DNA from 3 places in the Micromonospora sp. NPDC005553 genome. Region 3 is predicted to be linked to each of the others. Evidence: riboswitches for the same ligand, from Rfam matches in the RefSeq annotation. Region 3 holds a riboswitch; each other region holds the start of a gene.
The links. Region 3 has a riboswitch for cobalamin ahead of ACFYPG_RS22640 (ribonucleoside-diphosphate reductase subunit alpha). Riboswitches for the same ligand answer to the same signal wherever they lie in the genome.
Positions count from the first base shown of each region.

Region 1: linked by a shared signal. The riboswitch ahead of ACFYPG_RS03905 (acyl-CoA thioesterase) and the one ahead of ACFYPG_RS22640 (ribonucleoside-diphosphate reductase subunit alpha) in region 3 are both predicted to bind cobalamin.
Region 2: linked by a shared signal. The riboswitch ahead of cobN (cobaltochelatase subunit CobN) and the one ahead of ACFYPG_RS22640 (ribonucleoside-diphosphate reductase subunit alpha) in region 3 are both predicted to bind cobalamin.

Region 1 covers NZ_JBIAJD010000001.1:843,378-848,563, forward strand. Annotated here, with positions in the region: gene ACFYPG_RS03885 (cellulose binding domain-containing protein) at 1-166, opposite strand, end outside; partial or broken gene ACFYPG_RS03890 (IS5/IS1182 family transposase) at 1,166-1,264, shown strand; gene ACFYPG_RS03895 (DUF6355 family natural product biosynthesis protein) at 1,269-1,595, opposite strand; gene ACFYPG_RS03900 (helix-turn-helix domain-containing protein) at 1,866-2,846, opposite strand; gene ACFYPG_RS03905 (acyl-CoA thioesterase) at 3,300-3,746, opposite strand; cobalamin riboswitch at 3,941-4,157, opposite strand; gene ACFYPG_RS03910 (copper resistance protein CopC) at 4,279-5,186, shown strand, end outside.
Region 2 covers NZ_JBIAJD010000001.1:198,662-203,847, forward strand. Annotated here, with positions in the region: gene cobN (cobaltochelatase subunit CobN) at 1-2,427, opposite strand, end outside; cobalamin riboswitch at 2,715-2,844, opposite strand; gene ACFYPG_RS01045 (MBL fold metallo-hydrolase) at 3,186-3,902, shown strand; gene ACFYPG_RS01050 (hypothetical protein) at 4,008-4,343, opposite strand; gene ACFYPG_RS01055 (RNA polymerase sigma factor) at 4,463-5,044, shown strand; gene ACFYPG_RS01060 (hypothetical protein) at 5,037-5,186, shown strand, end outside.
Region 3 covers NZ_JBIAJD010000005.1:379,017-384,202, forward strand. Annotated here, with positions in the region: gene ACFYPG_RS22640 (ribonucleoside-diphosphate reductase subunit alpha) at 1-2,042, opposite strand, end outside; cobalamin riboswitch at 2,235-2,452, opposite strand; gene ACFYPG_RS22645 (enolase C-terminal domain-like protein) at 2,886-4,283, shown strand; gene ACFYPG_RS22650 (FadR/GntR family transcriptional regulator) at 4,292-5,014, shown strand; gene ACFYPG_RS22655 (aldo/keto reductase) at 5,022-5,186, opposite strand, start outside.

The DNA.
Region 1 (5,186 bases), on a different contig from region 3:
TGGTGACCGCGATGTCGGCGTGGAAGCCACCGGTCCACTGGCTGGTGACGACGTAGTTCACCCGACACCCGGCCGCCGCGTTCGCCGCACTGGCGTGTGAGATCGCGGCCATCATCGCGACCATGGCAACAGCGATGGCGGCCACAGCAGTCAGCGACTTCCGCATGGCACACCTCGCCGTAGATAGTTGAACGTCTATGAATATGTCGACTGTCCTGCTGCTCCGCCTTCCTGTCAAGGCACGAACGGCAGTCCTGCCGCCGGCAGGACAACGGACAGCCCGCCCATGGCTGATCGTCCCGGCAGAAACCCGAGCGCCGGGTACGCGACCCCACAATGTGGACCCGGCGAGTGGGCAGATCACCAGACCGACGGCCATCAGTCAGCCTGCGAGACACAGCGCGGGGGCGCCCTCTCGCAGCCAGGCGGGTCCATGCCGGTCCGAACCCAGAGCCAGCCACGCTGCTCCCAGCCTGCTCCCCACGTAAGCCGCACATACGGCGAAGCCCGTTACCGGCTACTCCGGCAAGGGGCTACTGACCTGCACGAACTGAGAGTGGGCGATGCTGGTGTCGAACCAGCGGCCTCTTCGGGGTGAAACAGGACGCCACACCCTCTTTGACCTGCGCAAACGTGGAGCCACAGAAAAGGGTGGGCACAGTTGAGTGACCTTCGATGCCGTTGGACGCAGTTCAAGACCGTTCAGAGCACCCTGTTGCTCCCAACCTGCTCCCCCGGACCGGGCTCGCGGTAGCCAGTGGCGTAGGCGACCACGATCGCGGGCACTGATCCGTTGACTTTCTGTCACTTCGGGTGGTGCTCATCGGCCCGGCGGTCATTGCAAATTCATGCTGTTTCTGTGCTTCGCTCAGTTGCTGCAGCTTCCGAAGCACCCCTCCCAGTTCATCGAACGAGGAGGCTGTCCCGAATCTCATGCCCAGCCGGCCCATGAGTCCCAGTGAGACTCTCAGGTAGCGCGCCGCGATGCTGTGTGGGCCGAGGCGCGACCTGACAGCGCCGATGTTGCTGAGGGCGAGCGCGATGTCGAATAAGCCTATTTCATCGTGACGGGGCTGGTCACGGCGGCGGGGTGGGGGCAGGGATCGACGTAGGGCGAGGCTCCCGGCAAGACACCCAGGATCCGATGCTCCAACCGGAAGCCTCGCTGTTGTCCTACCCTGCCGCGATTCCCCTGTCCGACCGCGCCCTCAATTGCCTCGCTGGCCTGATCCGCGACCACCGAACGCAGGTAGCGCCTGGCCGGCCGTTCAACAAGTTTGACCCGAGTACCACGCGTTGGATACGGCGTTGGCGCCGCCGATGTCCCACGTTCCCGGACCGATGCACCATGTCCAGTCGTCGCGGGGCCACGTCGCGTCGACGTAGATGAGCACATGGGTGTTCCCGCAGTGGTTGTACCAGGCCGTCACCGCGTCTTCGTAGTAGCCGCAGACCTGCGTGGCGAAGTCCTCGCTGCCGGGCTTGGCCTGCTCCGAAACCGCGGTGGTTTCGGGTTGGGACAGGCGGGAGCTGGCGCCCGGACTTGCCTGTGCCACGGTCCCGGACAGGGTGAGTGCGCCGAGGATCGCGGTCACTGCCGAGATCCGAAACGCCGTTCTGCACCACATTTTCACAATGGTCTCCTGTCAGCCGCCGCTGCGGCCTAGATGATGCTGCTGACTGCATGAAGTGATCGATGTACTTCCTCGCGCTCCTTCCATCGCGAAAACACGGATCGATGTAACACGCTCAAGTGAATCTTCTTCCGTAAGCCGGAATCAGATTCAATCCTGACTGAGCGGACTTCCTCAGATAAGAGTGCAGGCCACAGTCGGGTCTGTCGTTACTGGTAAGCGCACAAGTCTTTAGTCTGCGCGTACTCTCGCGCACTGCTCGCGGAACTGGCGTGGCGAAAGACCGTAGGCGCTGCGGAACGCCTGGCTGAAGTGCGCCGGGCTGGTGAACCCCCACTGGGCGGCGATCGCGTGGATCGGGCGCGCGCCTAGTTGGGGGTTGGCGAGGTCGCGTCGGCACTGCTCCAGGCGACGCTCTCGGACCCAGCCGGCAACCGTGCGCCCTTCCTCGTGGAACAGCTTGTGCAGGTATCGCAACGAGATGTGATGCACTGCGGCAATCGCGTCCGGTGTCAGGCGCGGATCGCCGAGATTCTCTCGGACGAAGGCGTGGATCTGAGCCATCAACGCTCGACGTCGGGTGTGGGAGGGCACCGCACTTTGGACGTCCAGCGCGTTGGCCAGTGCCGCTGTCAACACGTCAATGGTGAGGGTGGACAGCTGGGCGGCGTCCAACGGACTGAGTTCGTCCATGTGCCGGGCAAGGTGCAGCAGGAATTGTGAAGATAACGCGCCGATACCTTGGGCGCCAGGGATGCGAACTGCGCTCAGGCGCCGCAACTCCCAAGGGGGCAACGGCAGTAACAAGCGCGGGAAGCGCAGAAGCAGCAGCTGACTAACTGGCACATCCGGGCTGAATTCGGCCAGGTAGGGCCGGGAGGTGTCATACAGAATCAGATCCCCCACGCCGAAATCTGTGCGCTGGCCGTCTTGCGTGATCATGCCGCCACCGCGCACAAGGCAGCCCAGCTTGAACACCTCGGGATCGGCCTGCCGAATGAGCTTGGGAGTGCGGTGGACCGAGTGCGGCATCGTGGTCATTAATGTCGCCTGCACGGGACCGAACTCGCTGATTCCGACCTGAGCTCGAAATCCGGGCTCCCACTGCGATTCACAGCGTAAATCGTAGGGCACCCAGAGCTTCGAGTTCACCTCGCGCCAGAAGGCGAACCCGTCTTCAACCGGGACCTCGGTGGTGCTGACTACGTCCATGACTCACCTTCGCACTGTCGCTGCAGGGGTCAGATCACGATAGCCTGGCGTCGATATACCGGCGTTGCGAGTTAGGGCGCGGGTCAGGCATTGAGGGCTTTTCATCGTGATGGGCCTGGTCGCGATGGGTGGCGGGCAGCGTGTGTCGAGATAGGACGCGGCTCCCGGTAAGACAGCAGGCGACCAAGATCCGATGCCCCAACCGGGAGCCTCACTGTGCTGTCTCACCCGTCTACGGTCGCGCTGTCCGGCCGCACTCTGAACCACCTGGCCGACCTCATCCGCGCCGAACGCACCCGCCGCCGCGGCATCGAGCTCCCGCAACAACGCGGCGCACATAAGCATCCACACTCTGCGTGATCGAGACTTGACGTGGACGCCATCCGACCAGATCGACGGCGGGGCGGGTTCCTCAGACCGCGCCGGCGCCGCGACGGGCGCACCGCGCACGGGTCAGTCGTCTTCGGCACCGTCGAGCAGCGCGCGCCGCAGCGCCAGCCGGTGCTTGCGGCGGATCTCCGCCTCGCGGTACCGCCGCCGGTCACCGTCGGTCTCCGGTAGCAGCGGCGGCACCGTACGAGGCTGGCCGTCGTCGTCGATCGCGACCATGACCAGGTGAGCGGTGGCCACGTCGGTGGGCGGCACCGCCCGGTCCCACCGGTCGGCGGTCACCTTGACCGCCACCTCCATCGAGCTGCGACCGGCCCAGGTGATCCGGGCGTCGACGTGCACGACGTCGCCGACCCGCACCGCGCGCAGGAACGCGGTCTCGTCGATCGCGGCGGTGACCGCCGGCCCGTCGGAGTGGCGGGCGGCGACCACCCCGGCCACCGAGTCGATGAGGTTGAGGATCCGGCCGCCGTGGACCGTACCCATCAGGTTGGTGTGATGCTGGTCCATGATCTGCGACAGGGTCAGGTGCGACGCCGACGGCGCTCGGCCGGCGATCGTGGTGGTGTCGTGCACAGCGGTAGTCCGTCCCTCGGGAAACCACACCGCCGGAACACGGGCACACGCTGACGAGGACACACCGGCGCACACCGCCCGGCACGTCACCCGCTCAGCCCACCCGCGAGGCCGACGGCAGCGCACACGGTTGTGTACGCGGCGCGGGCAGGTCTTCGGACTCGCGGGCCTGACCGGCTCCACGCCGGTCCCCTACTGGCCGTCGCTTCCCAGGCCACTGGCCCAGTGCTGATGACGGCGGTCGTTCCCACTCACCGCTGCGGGGCAGCCCCGGATTCCCACCGGGTTCCCTCTTACGACGCCCAGCCGGTCACGACGGGGCGAACCAGCGCCACCGGGAGCATAGCTGGCCAGGGGCGACGGCCCCTCAGCCCGGCCGACCACCCGGGAGGTGTTCGGCTTTAGCCATGTGAGGAAAAAGTTCGTCACCTCTTGTAAAAAGTCTCAGCCCAGTGAGGATATTCAGATGCGTCGTCACCCTCAGAATCCTGGGCGGGTGGTCTCGGGCCTCCTCGCGCTCCTCCTCGCCTCGGCGGTCGCTCTCCTCGTGTCCGCCCAGCCCGCCGCAGCTCACGGGACCCTCGCCATGTCCACACCGGCGAGCGGCGCAACCGTGCGCGAGCCGTTGACGTCGGTGCAGCTGTTCTTCACCGAGAAGGCCGCTGCCAACGCGTTCTTCACGATCACCGCGCCGGGTGGCATCCGGGTCGACAATGGCTGGTCGTACGGGGAGCCGAAGCCGCTGGACAAGCCGGTGCGCGAGTACTTCCTGGTCAACGGCCAGTTCGAGCCACGCGAGTACACGACCGGGTTCCCCGCGACGGTGGCGGTCGCGCACCTGCCAGCCAAGGGCCAGTACTCGGTGAGCTACCTGTCGGTCGCCTCGGACGGGGACCCCGTACGCGGCACCTTGACCTTCCGCTACGACGGGCCGGTGACGGCGGCGCCCAAGGGGTGGAGCCCGCCGTCGACCCAGCCAGATCCGGCGCTGTTGGCCACCGCCGAGCAACACGGGTCGTCCGGGCAGGCGTCGGCGGTGCCGACAGTCGCGGCCGAGACGGCGGTTCCGCCGTCCGCGGCAGCGGCTGCGCCGACCGGATCGACTGACGAAAGCGGCCCCGGAGCGGTCGCGTGGGTCGGCCTGGCGGTGGTCGCGGTGGCGGCGGCGGCGGCCGGATTCGTCGTCTGGCGTCGGCGGACGACCCCCACCGGCAGACCCGCCGGCCGGGGCCGTACCGCGTCGGCGACATCCGCTCGACGCGGCGCCGGCACCCGTCCCGGGACCAGGACCGCCGGGACCAGGACCGCCGGCACCAGGATCGCCAGCGCCAAGGCCACCGGCGCCAAGGGCGCCGGTAGCAAGCCCGCCGCTGC
Region 2 (5,186 bases), on a different contig from region 3:
GAACCTGCCGTCCAGCGCCCCGAGGGTGTTGGTCAGCTCGTCGGTGGTCCCGTCCAGTCGGGGCACCAGCTCGGTGGCGGCGAAGTGCAGCACTGCGGCGACCTCCGGGATCGGCCGACCGGTCACCTCCGTCACCACGGCGTCGATGGTGTCAACCGCCCAGTCCAGGGTCTCCATGCCGACGACCAGCCGCCGGGCGAGGGCCTCGATCAGGTCGATCGCGTCGGCGGCGGTGACGGCCGGCCCGTCCACCACGTCGGTCAGCGCCGCGGGCAGTGCCAGTCGCTGTCCCGGCGACGCGAGCAGTTCCTGCTCGTCGAGGGAGTACGCGACGGCGAGGGCCTGTCGCAGGCCGGGCAGGGCGCGGGCGCCGCCCCAGATCTGCGGGGCGCGCAGCACCGCGAGGACCAGGTTGACCCGGGGCTCGCCGGTGGGCGCGTCAGCGAGGATGTGCAGCCCGTCGCGGATCTGCACGTCCTTGATCTCGCACAGGTACCCGTCGAGGTGCAGCACGAAGTCGTCGAAGTCGTCCGCGTCGGGCATCGCCTCGGCGTGCAGGTCGTGGTGCAGCTCGGCGGCGCGCACCAGGTCCCAGATCTGCGCCCGTACGGTGGGCACCTTGGCCGGGTCGAGGGCCTGCACCGTCACGTACTCGTCGAGCAGTTGTTCCAGTTTGGCCAGGTCGCCGTAGGTCTCGGCGCGGGCCATCGGCGGGACCAGGTGGTCGACGACCACTGCGTGCGCCCGCCGCTTGGCCTGGGTGCCCTCGCCGGGGTCGTTGACGATGAACGGGTACACCAGCGGCAGGTCGCCGAGGACCGCGTCGGGCGCACAGTCGGCGGCCAGGCCGAGGCCTTTGCCGGGCAGCCACTCCAGGGTGCCGTGCTTGCCCAGGTGCACCACGGCGTCCGCGCCGAAGCCGCCGTCCGCGACCGGCGCGGTCAGCCAGCGGTACGCGGCCAGGTAGTGGTGACTCGGCGGCAGGTCCGGGTCGTGGTAGATGGCGATCGGGTTCTCCCCGAAGCCCCGGGGCGGCTGGATCAGCAGCACCACGTTGCCGAAGCGCAGCCCGGCGAGCACGATGTCCCCGCCCTCGGTGTACAGCTCGCCCGGCGGCTCACCCCAGTGCTCCCGCATCCGCTCGCGCAGCTCGGCCGGCACCTGGTCGAACCACCGCTGGTACGTCGGCCCCGGTATCCGGGCCTCGGCCGCGGCCAACTGCTCCGGGGTGAGCCACTCCACGTCGTGACCACCGGCGGCGATCAGCGCGTGGATCAGCGCGTCACCGTCGTCGGGCGGCGGCGCGTCACCCAGGTCGTAGCCGGCCTCGGCCAACGCGGCGAACAGCCGGACCGCCGACGCCGGGGTGTCCAACCCGACGGCGTTGCCGACCCGGGAGTGCTTGGTGGGGTACGAGCTGAGCACCACGGCGATGCGCTTGTCGGCGTGCGGCACGTACCGCAGCCGGGCGTGGCGTACCGCGATCCCGGCGACCCTCGCGGCCCGCTCGGGATCGGCGGTGTAGACCGAGAGCCCGTCGGCGTCGATCTGCTTGAACGAGAACGGCACTGTGACGATCCGGCCGTCGAACTCGGGGATGGCCACCTGCATGGCGGCGTCCAACGGGGACAGGCCGGCGTCGCTGTCGGCCCACTGCGCGCGGGTGCTGGTGAGGCAGAGCGCCTGGATGACCGGCACGTCCAGGGCCGCCAGGGCGCCGACGTCCCAGGCGTCCTCGTCGCCGCCACCGGAGGCGTCGGCGGCGACCGCGCCGCCGGCCGCGAGCACCGTGACCAGCAGAGCGTCACAGCGGGCGAAGAGCCCGAGTGGTCCGGCGCCCGCTGTCAACCCGCGCAGCGAGCCGCAGAAGATCGGCAGGGGGTTGCCGCCGGCCTGGCGGACCGCGTCAGCGAGCACGTCGACGAATCCGGTGTTGCCGGCGAGGGCGTGCGCCCGGTAGAAGACGATTCCCACTGTGGGCCGATCCGGGTCGGCGGCGTGGTCGCCGTGCACGCCGTACGCCGGGGTGGGCGCGGGTGCGGCGAACCCCTGGCCGGTGAGCAGCACCGTGTCGGAGAGGAACCGGGCCAACTGTCCGAGGTTGTCCGGGCCGCCCTCCACGAGGTACGCCAGCGACTGGGTGACGACCCCGGACGGCACTGTGGAGATGGCCATCAGCTCCGCGTCGGGCAGCGCCTCACCGCCGAGCACGACAGTCGGCACGCCGGTGGCGAGCACCGCGGCGAGGCCGTCCGGCCACGCCTGCCGCCCGCCGAGCAGGCGTACGACGACGAGGGCGACCCCGTCGAGCAGGGCGGGCACCTCCTCGGCGGCGACTCGGGCCGGGTTGGCCAACCGGTAGTCGGCGCCGCTGGCGCGGGCGGCAAGCAGGTCGGTGTCGGCGGTGGACAGCAGCAGGATGCGCACGGCAGGCTCCGGAGAGTGACGCCCTGGGCCCTCACGAGGGCGACCTGGACGAAGCGGGTGGGTACGGCGTCAGCCGGTACGACGGCCCGGGCGAACGGCGCACCGACGCATGGGTCGGGGCCGGTCAGCGCCGGGCGATCAGCTCAGCGGTGCCGGTGGCCGGTGTCCGGTGTCCTTGCAATGCACTGCCTGCAGTGCGAGACGACGATAGTCGTCGATGAATGAGACGCCGTGCGTCATCGGGTCCTCCTCGGGTGTCCACGCCCTGGGGTACGTCCCGACGGCCGAAGTATCCTGGCTTCCGGATCGACGCTCTCCCCCGGCCTTCCAACCGCAGACACACGGCCGTGACTCACGAGGGGGGATCGCTCCCCGGTGACAGTGGCGGGACCGCGTCGGATTCGCACCGACTTCCTTCACTGCCGTCAGGCCGCGAATGCTGCCACACCGCCGCGCCGCCGGTCAACGCCGGCCCGGCCCCGCCAGGCCGACGGCATTCATCGAGCTTCAGCGATTGGTGCAGGCGCGACTCCGCGCGGCGTAATGCCCCAGATCAATGTGCGACATCCTTTGCTCTGCTTACCTATACGCACCGGGCACGGAGGGTGACCGGCGTCTATAGGTAAGCAGAGCAAAGGATGGCCGAACCAGCTCTCACCTGCGCCGATCATCCGGCAGGGCGGTGCCGGCCGAAACCCTCACCTAGGATCGGCGAACGCCACACCAGTGTCCGCGATCAATCTCGGAGGTCGATCACCATGGTCGCCCCGCAGTTCCACCACCTGGCGGGCCGGGTCTGGCTCTGTCCGGGCGATCCCGACCCGGAGGCGGTCCAGGCCGGCGTCGCCGTCGTCGCCGACGAACGCGGCAGTGTGATGATCGACGCCGGGCAGAGCCCCGCGCACGCCCGCGAGATCCAGGGCGCGCTGGCCGCCGCCGGGCTCCCGGAGCCGCGTTGGCTGGTCTACACCCACCATCACTGGGACCACGTGTGGGGCGCCTGCGCCTGGCCCGGCGTGGAAATCGTCGGGCACGAGACGGCCGTGTCGCTGCTGCGCGCCGAGGCCGCCCGACCGTGGAGCCACCGCTACCTGCAAGAGCAGGTACTCGCCGATCCCCGCCTGCGCCCGAGCTTCCAGGCCCGCGCACGCGCGATGCCGTCCTGGGAAGACTTCGCCATCCTGCCGCCGACCCGGACCTTCGCCGACGTGGACGAGCTGCCGGTCGGGGTTCGGCTACGCCACGTCGGGGGCGGGCACGCACCGGATTCGGCAGTGGTGCTGGTGCCCGACTCGGGGGTGATGCTGCTGGGCGACTGCTTCTACCCGCCGCCGGCGCACCTGCGCCGACCGGAGGACGGCCTCGACGTCGACCTGGTCCGACGACTGCTCGACAGCACCTACCACTGGTACGTCTCCAGCCACGCCGACCCGATGACGTTCGAGCAGGCCCGCTCAGCCGTCGAAGGCGCCTGATCCAGCCGGCAACGCCCTTCCAGCACCGAGTGCGGGCGCCTCAGGCCGGCACACCGTTCATCTTCAGAACGATGAAGCCCCGGCCACGAGCGTCCGGGCTGCGCCTCAGCGGGCGTGCCGTTCCGGGTGGGCCCGGCTCCAGGTCCGCATCCGTTCCGGGTAGCCGGTGCGCGCCGCCTCGTACAGCGGCACCGCGTGCTTGCGGGCGATGGCCCCGGCCGCACGGGGCGTTCCGGTACGGCGGCGGATCCACTCGCCGTCGTGGGCGATCGCCACCACCGTGGTGTCCGTCGCCGTGGTCTCCGGCTCCAGGTAGAACTCCACCCCGTGCCGGGTGGCCACGAACGCCTCCAGCGCCGCGAGGTCGTCGCGGGTCGCCTCCCGGTCCAGCTTCGTCGGGGTCGCCTCGGCACCCCGTGACCGGCGACTGAACCAGCTCATGACCAGCCCCTCTCCTCGACGTCCCTCCAGTGGAGCACCGATTCCTGGCAATACGCTGCACGGCGGATGGGAGCAACCTGACCCACGCCGGGTGGAACCCGCAGCGGGTGGGCGGTGTCATGAGTGTGATCCGAACGGAGGCTCCCCTGGACGACGAGACGCTCGTCACCCGCGCTCGGGCAGGTGACCTGGAGGCGTACGACCTCCTGGTCACCCGGCACACCGCGTCCGCGTACCGGACCGCGGTGCTGCTCGGCGCGGGCTCGGACTCCGAGGACGTCATCCAGGAGGCGTTTGTGAAGGCGCACCGGAAGCTGTCCCGTTACCGGGGTGACGCGTCCTTCCGGTCGTGGCTGCTCGCGATCGTCGCGAACGAGACCCGCAACCTGCACCGCTCCCGTGGCCGGCGCGACGGGCTCGTCCTGCGGGCGGCGGCAGCGGACCCGAGGTCTGAGATCGCCGAGGACGACGCGGTCGCCGCGGTCCTCGCCGGGGAGCGCCGGAGGTCGCTGGTGCAGGCGCTGCGGCAACTGCCAACACGGGACCGCGAGGTCATCGTCTGCCGGTTCTTCCTCGACCTCACCGAGGAGGAGACGGTGTCGGCTCTGGGCTGGCCCCGGGGCACAGTGAAGTCGCGTACGTCCCGGGCGCTGGCGAAGCTGCGCGGCCTGCTCGACAGTGCGGAGGTCCGGCATGGGTGACCTCGAACGGGAACTGCGCGACCTGTCCGCCTGGCTGGACACCCCTGATCCGCCCGACGTGACCGCCCGTGTCCGCGTACGACTGGGCACACCCGCGCCCCGGCGGCGGCGGTGGCGGTCGCTCGCCGCGGTGGCGTTCGTC
Region 3 (5,186 bases):
GGCAGCTCCCACGCGGTGCGGAACAGTTCCCGTACGCCGGCCGGCAACTCGGCGATGTCCTGCACCGACCCCTCCGCCCGCTTGATCGCCGAACGGATCCGCTCGGTCCACAGACCGCGGGCCTTGAGCTCGCGCACCAGAGCGGTGTTGACCTGGAGGAACTCCCCCGACAGGGTCTCGCGCTTGAACAGGTTGGACACCTGCGGCTCGATGCACTCGTAGCACCCGGCGATCGAGGCGATGGTGGCGGTCGGCGCGACCGCCACCAGCAGCGAGTTGCGCAGCCCGTACGCCTCGACCCGCTCGCGCAGCGCGTCCCACCGCGCGGTCTGCGTACCCTCGACACCCCACAGGTCGGGCTGGAGCTGGCCCCGCGCGGCCCGGGTCTGCGGGTACGCCGGATGCTTGCCGAAGTCGCGCGCCAGGTCGGCGGAGGTTTCCAGCGCGGTCAGGTACAGCTCCTCGCTGATCCGGGTGGACAGCTCGCGGGCGGCCGGCGAGTCGAACGGCAGCCGCAGCGCGAAGAAGGCGTCCTGAAGGCCCATCAGCCCGAGCCCGACTGGCCGCCAGCGGGGGTTGCTCGCCGCCGCCTGCGCGGTCGGGTAGTAGTTGATGTCGATGACCCGGTCGAGGAAGGTCACCGCGGTCCGCACCGTGGCGCGCAGCCGCTCCCAGTCGATGCCGTCGGCGGTGAGGTGGGCGGCGAGGTTCACCGAGCCGAGGTTGCACACGGCGGTCTCGGCGTCACTGGACACCTCGACGATCTCGGTGCAGAGGTTGGACAGGTGCACCACGTTGCCCGGTTCGGCGGTCTGGTTGCAGAGCCGGTTCGACGCGTCCTTGAAGGTCATCCAGCCGTTGCCGGTCTGGGCGAGGGTCCGCATCATCTTCCCGTACAGCTCCCGGGCCGGGACCTGCCGCACGTAGCGGCCCTGCGCCTCGGCCTGCCGGTACGCGGCGTCGAACCGCTCCCCCCACAGGTCGGGCAGCTCGGGCACCTCGTGCGGGTCGAACAGCGACCACAGCTCGTCGGCCTCGACCCGACGCATGAACTCGTCCGGCACCCAGTTGGCCAGGTTCAGGTTGTGGGTGCGGCGGGCGTCCTCGCCGGTGTTGTCCCGCAGTTGCAGGAACTCCTCGATGTCCGGGTGCCACGGCTCCAGGTAGACGCAGGCAGCGCCCTTGCGTCGGCCACCCTGGTTGACCGCGGCGACGCTCGCGTCCAGCGTGCGCAGCCACGGCACGATCCCGTTGGACTGCCCGTTCGTGCCCCGGATCAGCGCGCCCCGGGAGCGGACCCGGGAGTACGCGATGCCGATGCCCCCGGCGAACTTGGACAGGTTGGCGACCTGGGCGTACCGGGCGTAGATCGAGTCCAGCTCGTCGAGCGGGGAGTCGACCAGGTAGCAGGAGGACATCTGGGTGTGCCGGGTGCCGGAGTTGAACAAGGTCGGCGAGCTGGGCAGGTAGGCCAGGCTGGACATCAGCCGGTAGAAGTCGACCGCCTCGTCCGGCGTCCGGGACAGGCCGCAGGCCACCCGCAGCAGCCAGTACTGCGGGGTCTCCAGCACCAGTCGGCTGGTGGGGTGGCGCAACAGGTAGCGGTCGTACACCGTGCGCAGGCCGAAATACTCGAACCGGCGGTCGCCGTCCGGGTCGACGGCGTGGTCGAGCGTCGCGGCGTGTGCGGCGACGAACGCGGCGGTGTCGTCACCGATCAGGCCCTCGGCGTGGCCGACCCGGATCGCCGCGCTGAACGAGGTGATGCCCTGTCGCCGCACCTCCTTGTCGACGTAGCCGGCCAGCAGCCGCGCGGCCAGACGCGAGTACTGCGGCTCCTCACCGATCATCTCGGCGGCGGTCTGGATGGACAGCCGGTCGAGTTCGGCAGTGGTCGCGCCGTCGTAGAGGCCGCTGATGGTGCGGGTAGCCACCCGCAACGGGTCGACGTCGGTCAGGTCGTCGGCCCACCGCTCGACCGCCCGGACGATCTTGTTCACGTCCACGGGTTCGGTGCCGCCGTCGCGCTTGCGGACCTGCATCGGCGTCCGCCGCACTGTCGCGTCGCCTCTGGCCGGGACTACCTCGGTGACTGTCACCACTCGCTCCTCGGAGTTCGAGACCTGGTGGCCCGGACGCGAGGAGACAGACACCGACGGACGCCACGCCGGCACCGGCGTGGGTCAGGTGGCGTCAGCCGTCCCACGCGGCCTCGGACCGCCGCCCACCCGGGTGCGGGTACGCGGCGCGCTGGCAGGTCTTCGGACTCGCGGGCACGACCGGGCTCGCCGGTCTCCTACTGGCCGTCGCTTCCCAGGCCGAATGGTGGCCCAGTGCTGATGACGGCTGTCGTTCCCACTCACCGCTGCGGGACAGTCCCGGATTTCCACCGGGTTCCCTGTTGCCTCGACCGCACTGGATGAGCGGCCGAACCAGCTGCGCTCGACACCATATATAGGGACGCAGTCGTTGTCACACCCCACATGTCGGTCTCGGGCGTGTCGACGGCGATGCGGTGACCACCGTCACCAACCCCCCGGGAGCACGCTGCGGCCGACCGACGCCGGGCACCGGAGACGAGGCTCTGCGCACGGGTGTCGACATTCGACAAAGATTTGACGTATCGAGGCCACAGCATTGGGGACCAAGCCCATACGTCGCCGTCGATACCTCGCGGCGAGCCGGAACATCCGATCTTCAGGGTCCGCCGCGCGCGGCACCTTCGCCCGCCAACCGGCATGATCGGAGTCAAGGCGGCTCGACCCGAGAGGGCAAACATCATATGTCTGCACGTCCGAGGTGATCGACAACGTTGACGCGCTGGAGCAGCCCTCCGTATACTCCCAGTGATCATCTGATCTTTAGCCTAGCCGGGCGAGGAGCGCATGCCGCAGATCACTGCCGTCACCGTCGAAGACGTCCGCTTCCCCACCTCCCTGACCGCTGACGGGTCAGACGCCATGAACAAGGACGGCGACTACTCGGCGGCCTACGTCGTCCTGCACACCGACGGCGTCGACGGCGTGGGCGCGCCACTCGCGGGGCACGGCCTGACCTTCACCATCGGCCGAGGCAACGACATCGTCGCGGCGGCGGCAGTCCACCAGGCACAGCTCCTCGTGGGCCAGGACGTGGCAACGATGGCAGCGGACATGGGCGCGGTCTACCGCCTGCTCACCTCCGACTCGCAACTGCGGTGGCTCGGCCCCGAGAAGGGCGTCGTCCACCTGTCCCTCGCCGCCGTGTTGAACGCGTCATGGGACCTGATCGCCCGGGTCGCCGACAAGCCGCTGTGGCGGCTGCTCGTCGACATGACCCCCGAGCAACTCGTCGACATCGCTGACCTGCGCTACCTGTCCGACGCGCTGACCCGCGACGAGGCACTGGCCATCCTGCGGGCCAAGGAGAGCACGAAGGCCGCCCGCCTCGCCGAGCTCGACCGGACCGGCTACCCCGCCTACACCACCTCGGCGGGCTGGCTCGGCTACGGCGACGACAAGCTGCGCCGACTGTGCCAGGAGGCGGTCGACACCGGCTACGGCTACGTCAAGCTCAAGGTGGGCGCCAACCTCGACGACGACATCCGCCGATGCGCGATCGCGCGGGAGATCCTCGGCCCGGATCGCAACCTGATGATCGACGCCAACCAGGTGTGGGACGTCGGTCAGGCCATCGAGTGGGTCACCGCCCTCGCCCGCTTCACGCCACTGTGGATCGAGGAGCCGACCAGCCCCGACGACATCCTGGGCCACGCGGCCGTCCGCCGCGCCGTCGCTCCGATCGGCGTCGCCACCGGCGAACACTGCCACAACCGGGTGATGTTCAAGCAGCTCTTCCAGGCCGAGGCCATCGACTTCTGCCAGCTCGACACCGGCAGGTTGGCCAGCATCAACGAGATCGTCGCCGTGCTGCTGCTCGCCGCGAAGTTCAACGTCCCGGTGTGCCCGCACGCCGGTGGTGTCGGGCTGTGCGAGATGGTCCAACACGTGTCGGTGCTCGACTACGTCGCGATCTCGGGAGACCTCACCAACCGGGTCACCGAGTTCGTCGACCACCTGCACGAGCACTTCACCGATCCCTGCATCATCCGCGACACCGGTTCCGGCAGCGGATACGTCCTGCCCAGCCAGCCCGGCTACTCCACCCGGATGCGTCAGGAGTCGGTGGCGCTCTACCGGTTCCCCGACGGCCACTACTGGGCGGCGACAGACCCGACTACCGTGTCATCTCCGGAGGCGGCGTACGTGATCGCGGGTGGGAAGGCCACCCCCGCCGGCCGTTAGGGGGGGTCATGTCTCGCACCGACGAAGTGGTCAACGGCATCAAACGGATGATCCTCGAAGGGCAGTTCCGGCCCGGGGACCGGTTGCCCATCGAGAAGGACCTCGCCGAGCAGCTCGGCGTCTCGCGAGGTTCCCTGCGCGAGGGGATGTCGGCCCTGTCGATCCTGGGGATCGTCAACATCCGTCAGGGCGACGGCACCTACGTCACCAACCTCGACGCGCCACAGCTGCTGGCCCCGATGAATTTCGTGGTCGACTTCCAGGGCCAGGGCGACCCCCGGCACATCCACACCGTCCGCCGGCTGCTGGAGTGCGAGGCCGCCTGCCTGGCGGCGACCAGGATCACCGACGAGGCCCTGGCCCAGGCGGGTGACCTGCTCGAAGAGGCGGCCCGGTTGGTCGGCCAGGCACCGCCGGACCACGAGCGGATCATGGAGATCGACATCGCCTTTCACCGGATCATCGCGGTGCACGCCGAGAATCCGGTGCTCGTCGGTCTGATCGAAGCCTTCGCCGGGCGCACCATCCGTGGCCGGCTCTGGCGGAGTCTGCACGAGGAGGGCGCGGACCTGCGCACCCATGACGAGCACGTGGCGATCCTGAAGGCCCTCGTGGCACGCGACCCGGAACGGGCACGCACCCGGATGGCCAACCACCTGATCGGTGTGGAGGAGTCGTTGCAGGGGTTACCCGACGACGCTGACGCCAGCATCGAGACGGCCCGGTCGTGACCGACCCTCACGGCTGTACGTCGAGCAGCCCCTCGTCGTACAACGCCGTCCAGAGTTGATCCGGGACGTCGACACCGGACCGACGGAGGGTCTCGGTCACCTGGACGTCGTCCCGCATGCCGACAACGGTCGAGACCACTGCCGGGTGACGACGGACGAACGCCAACGCCGC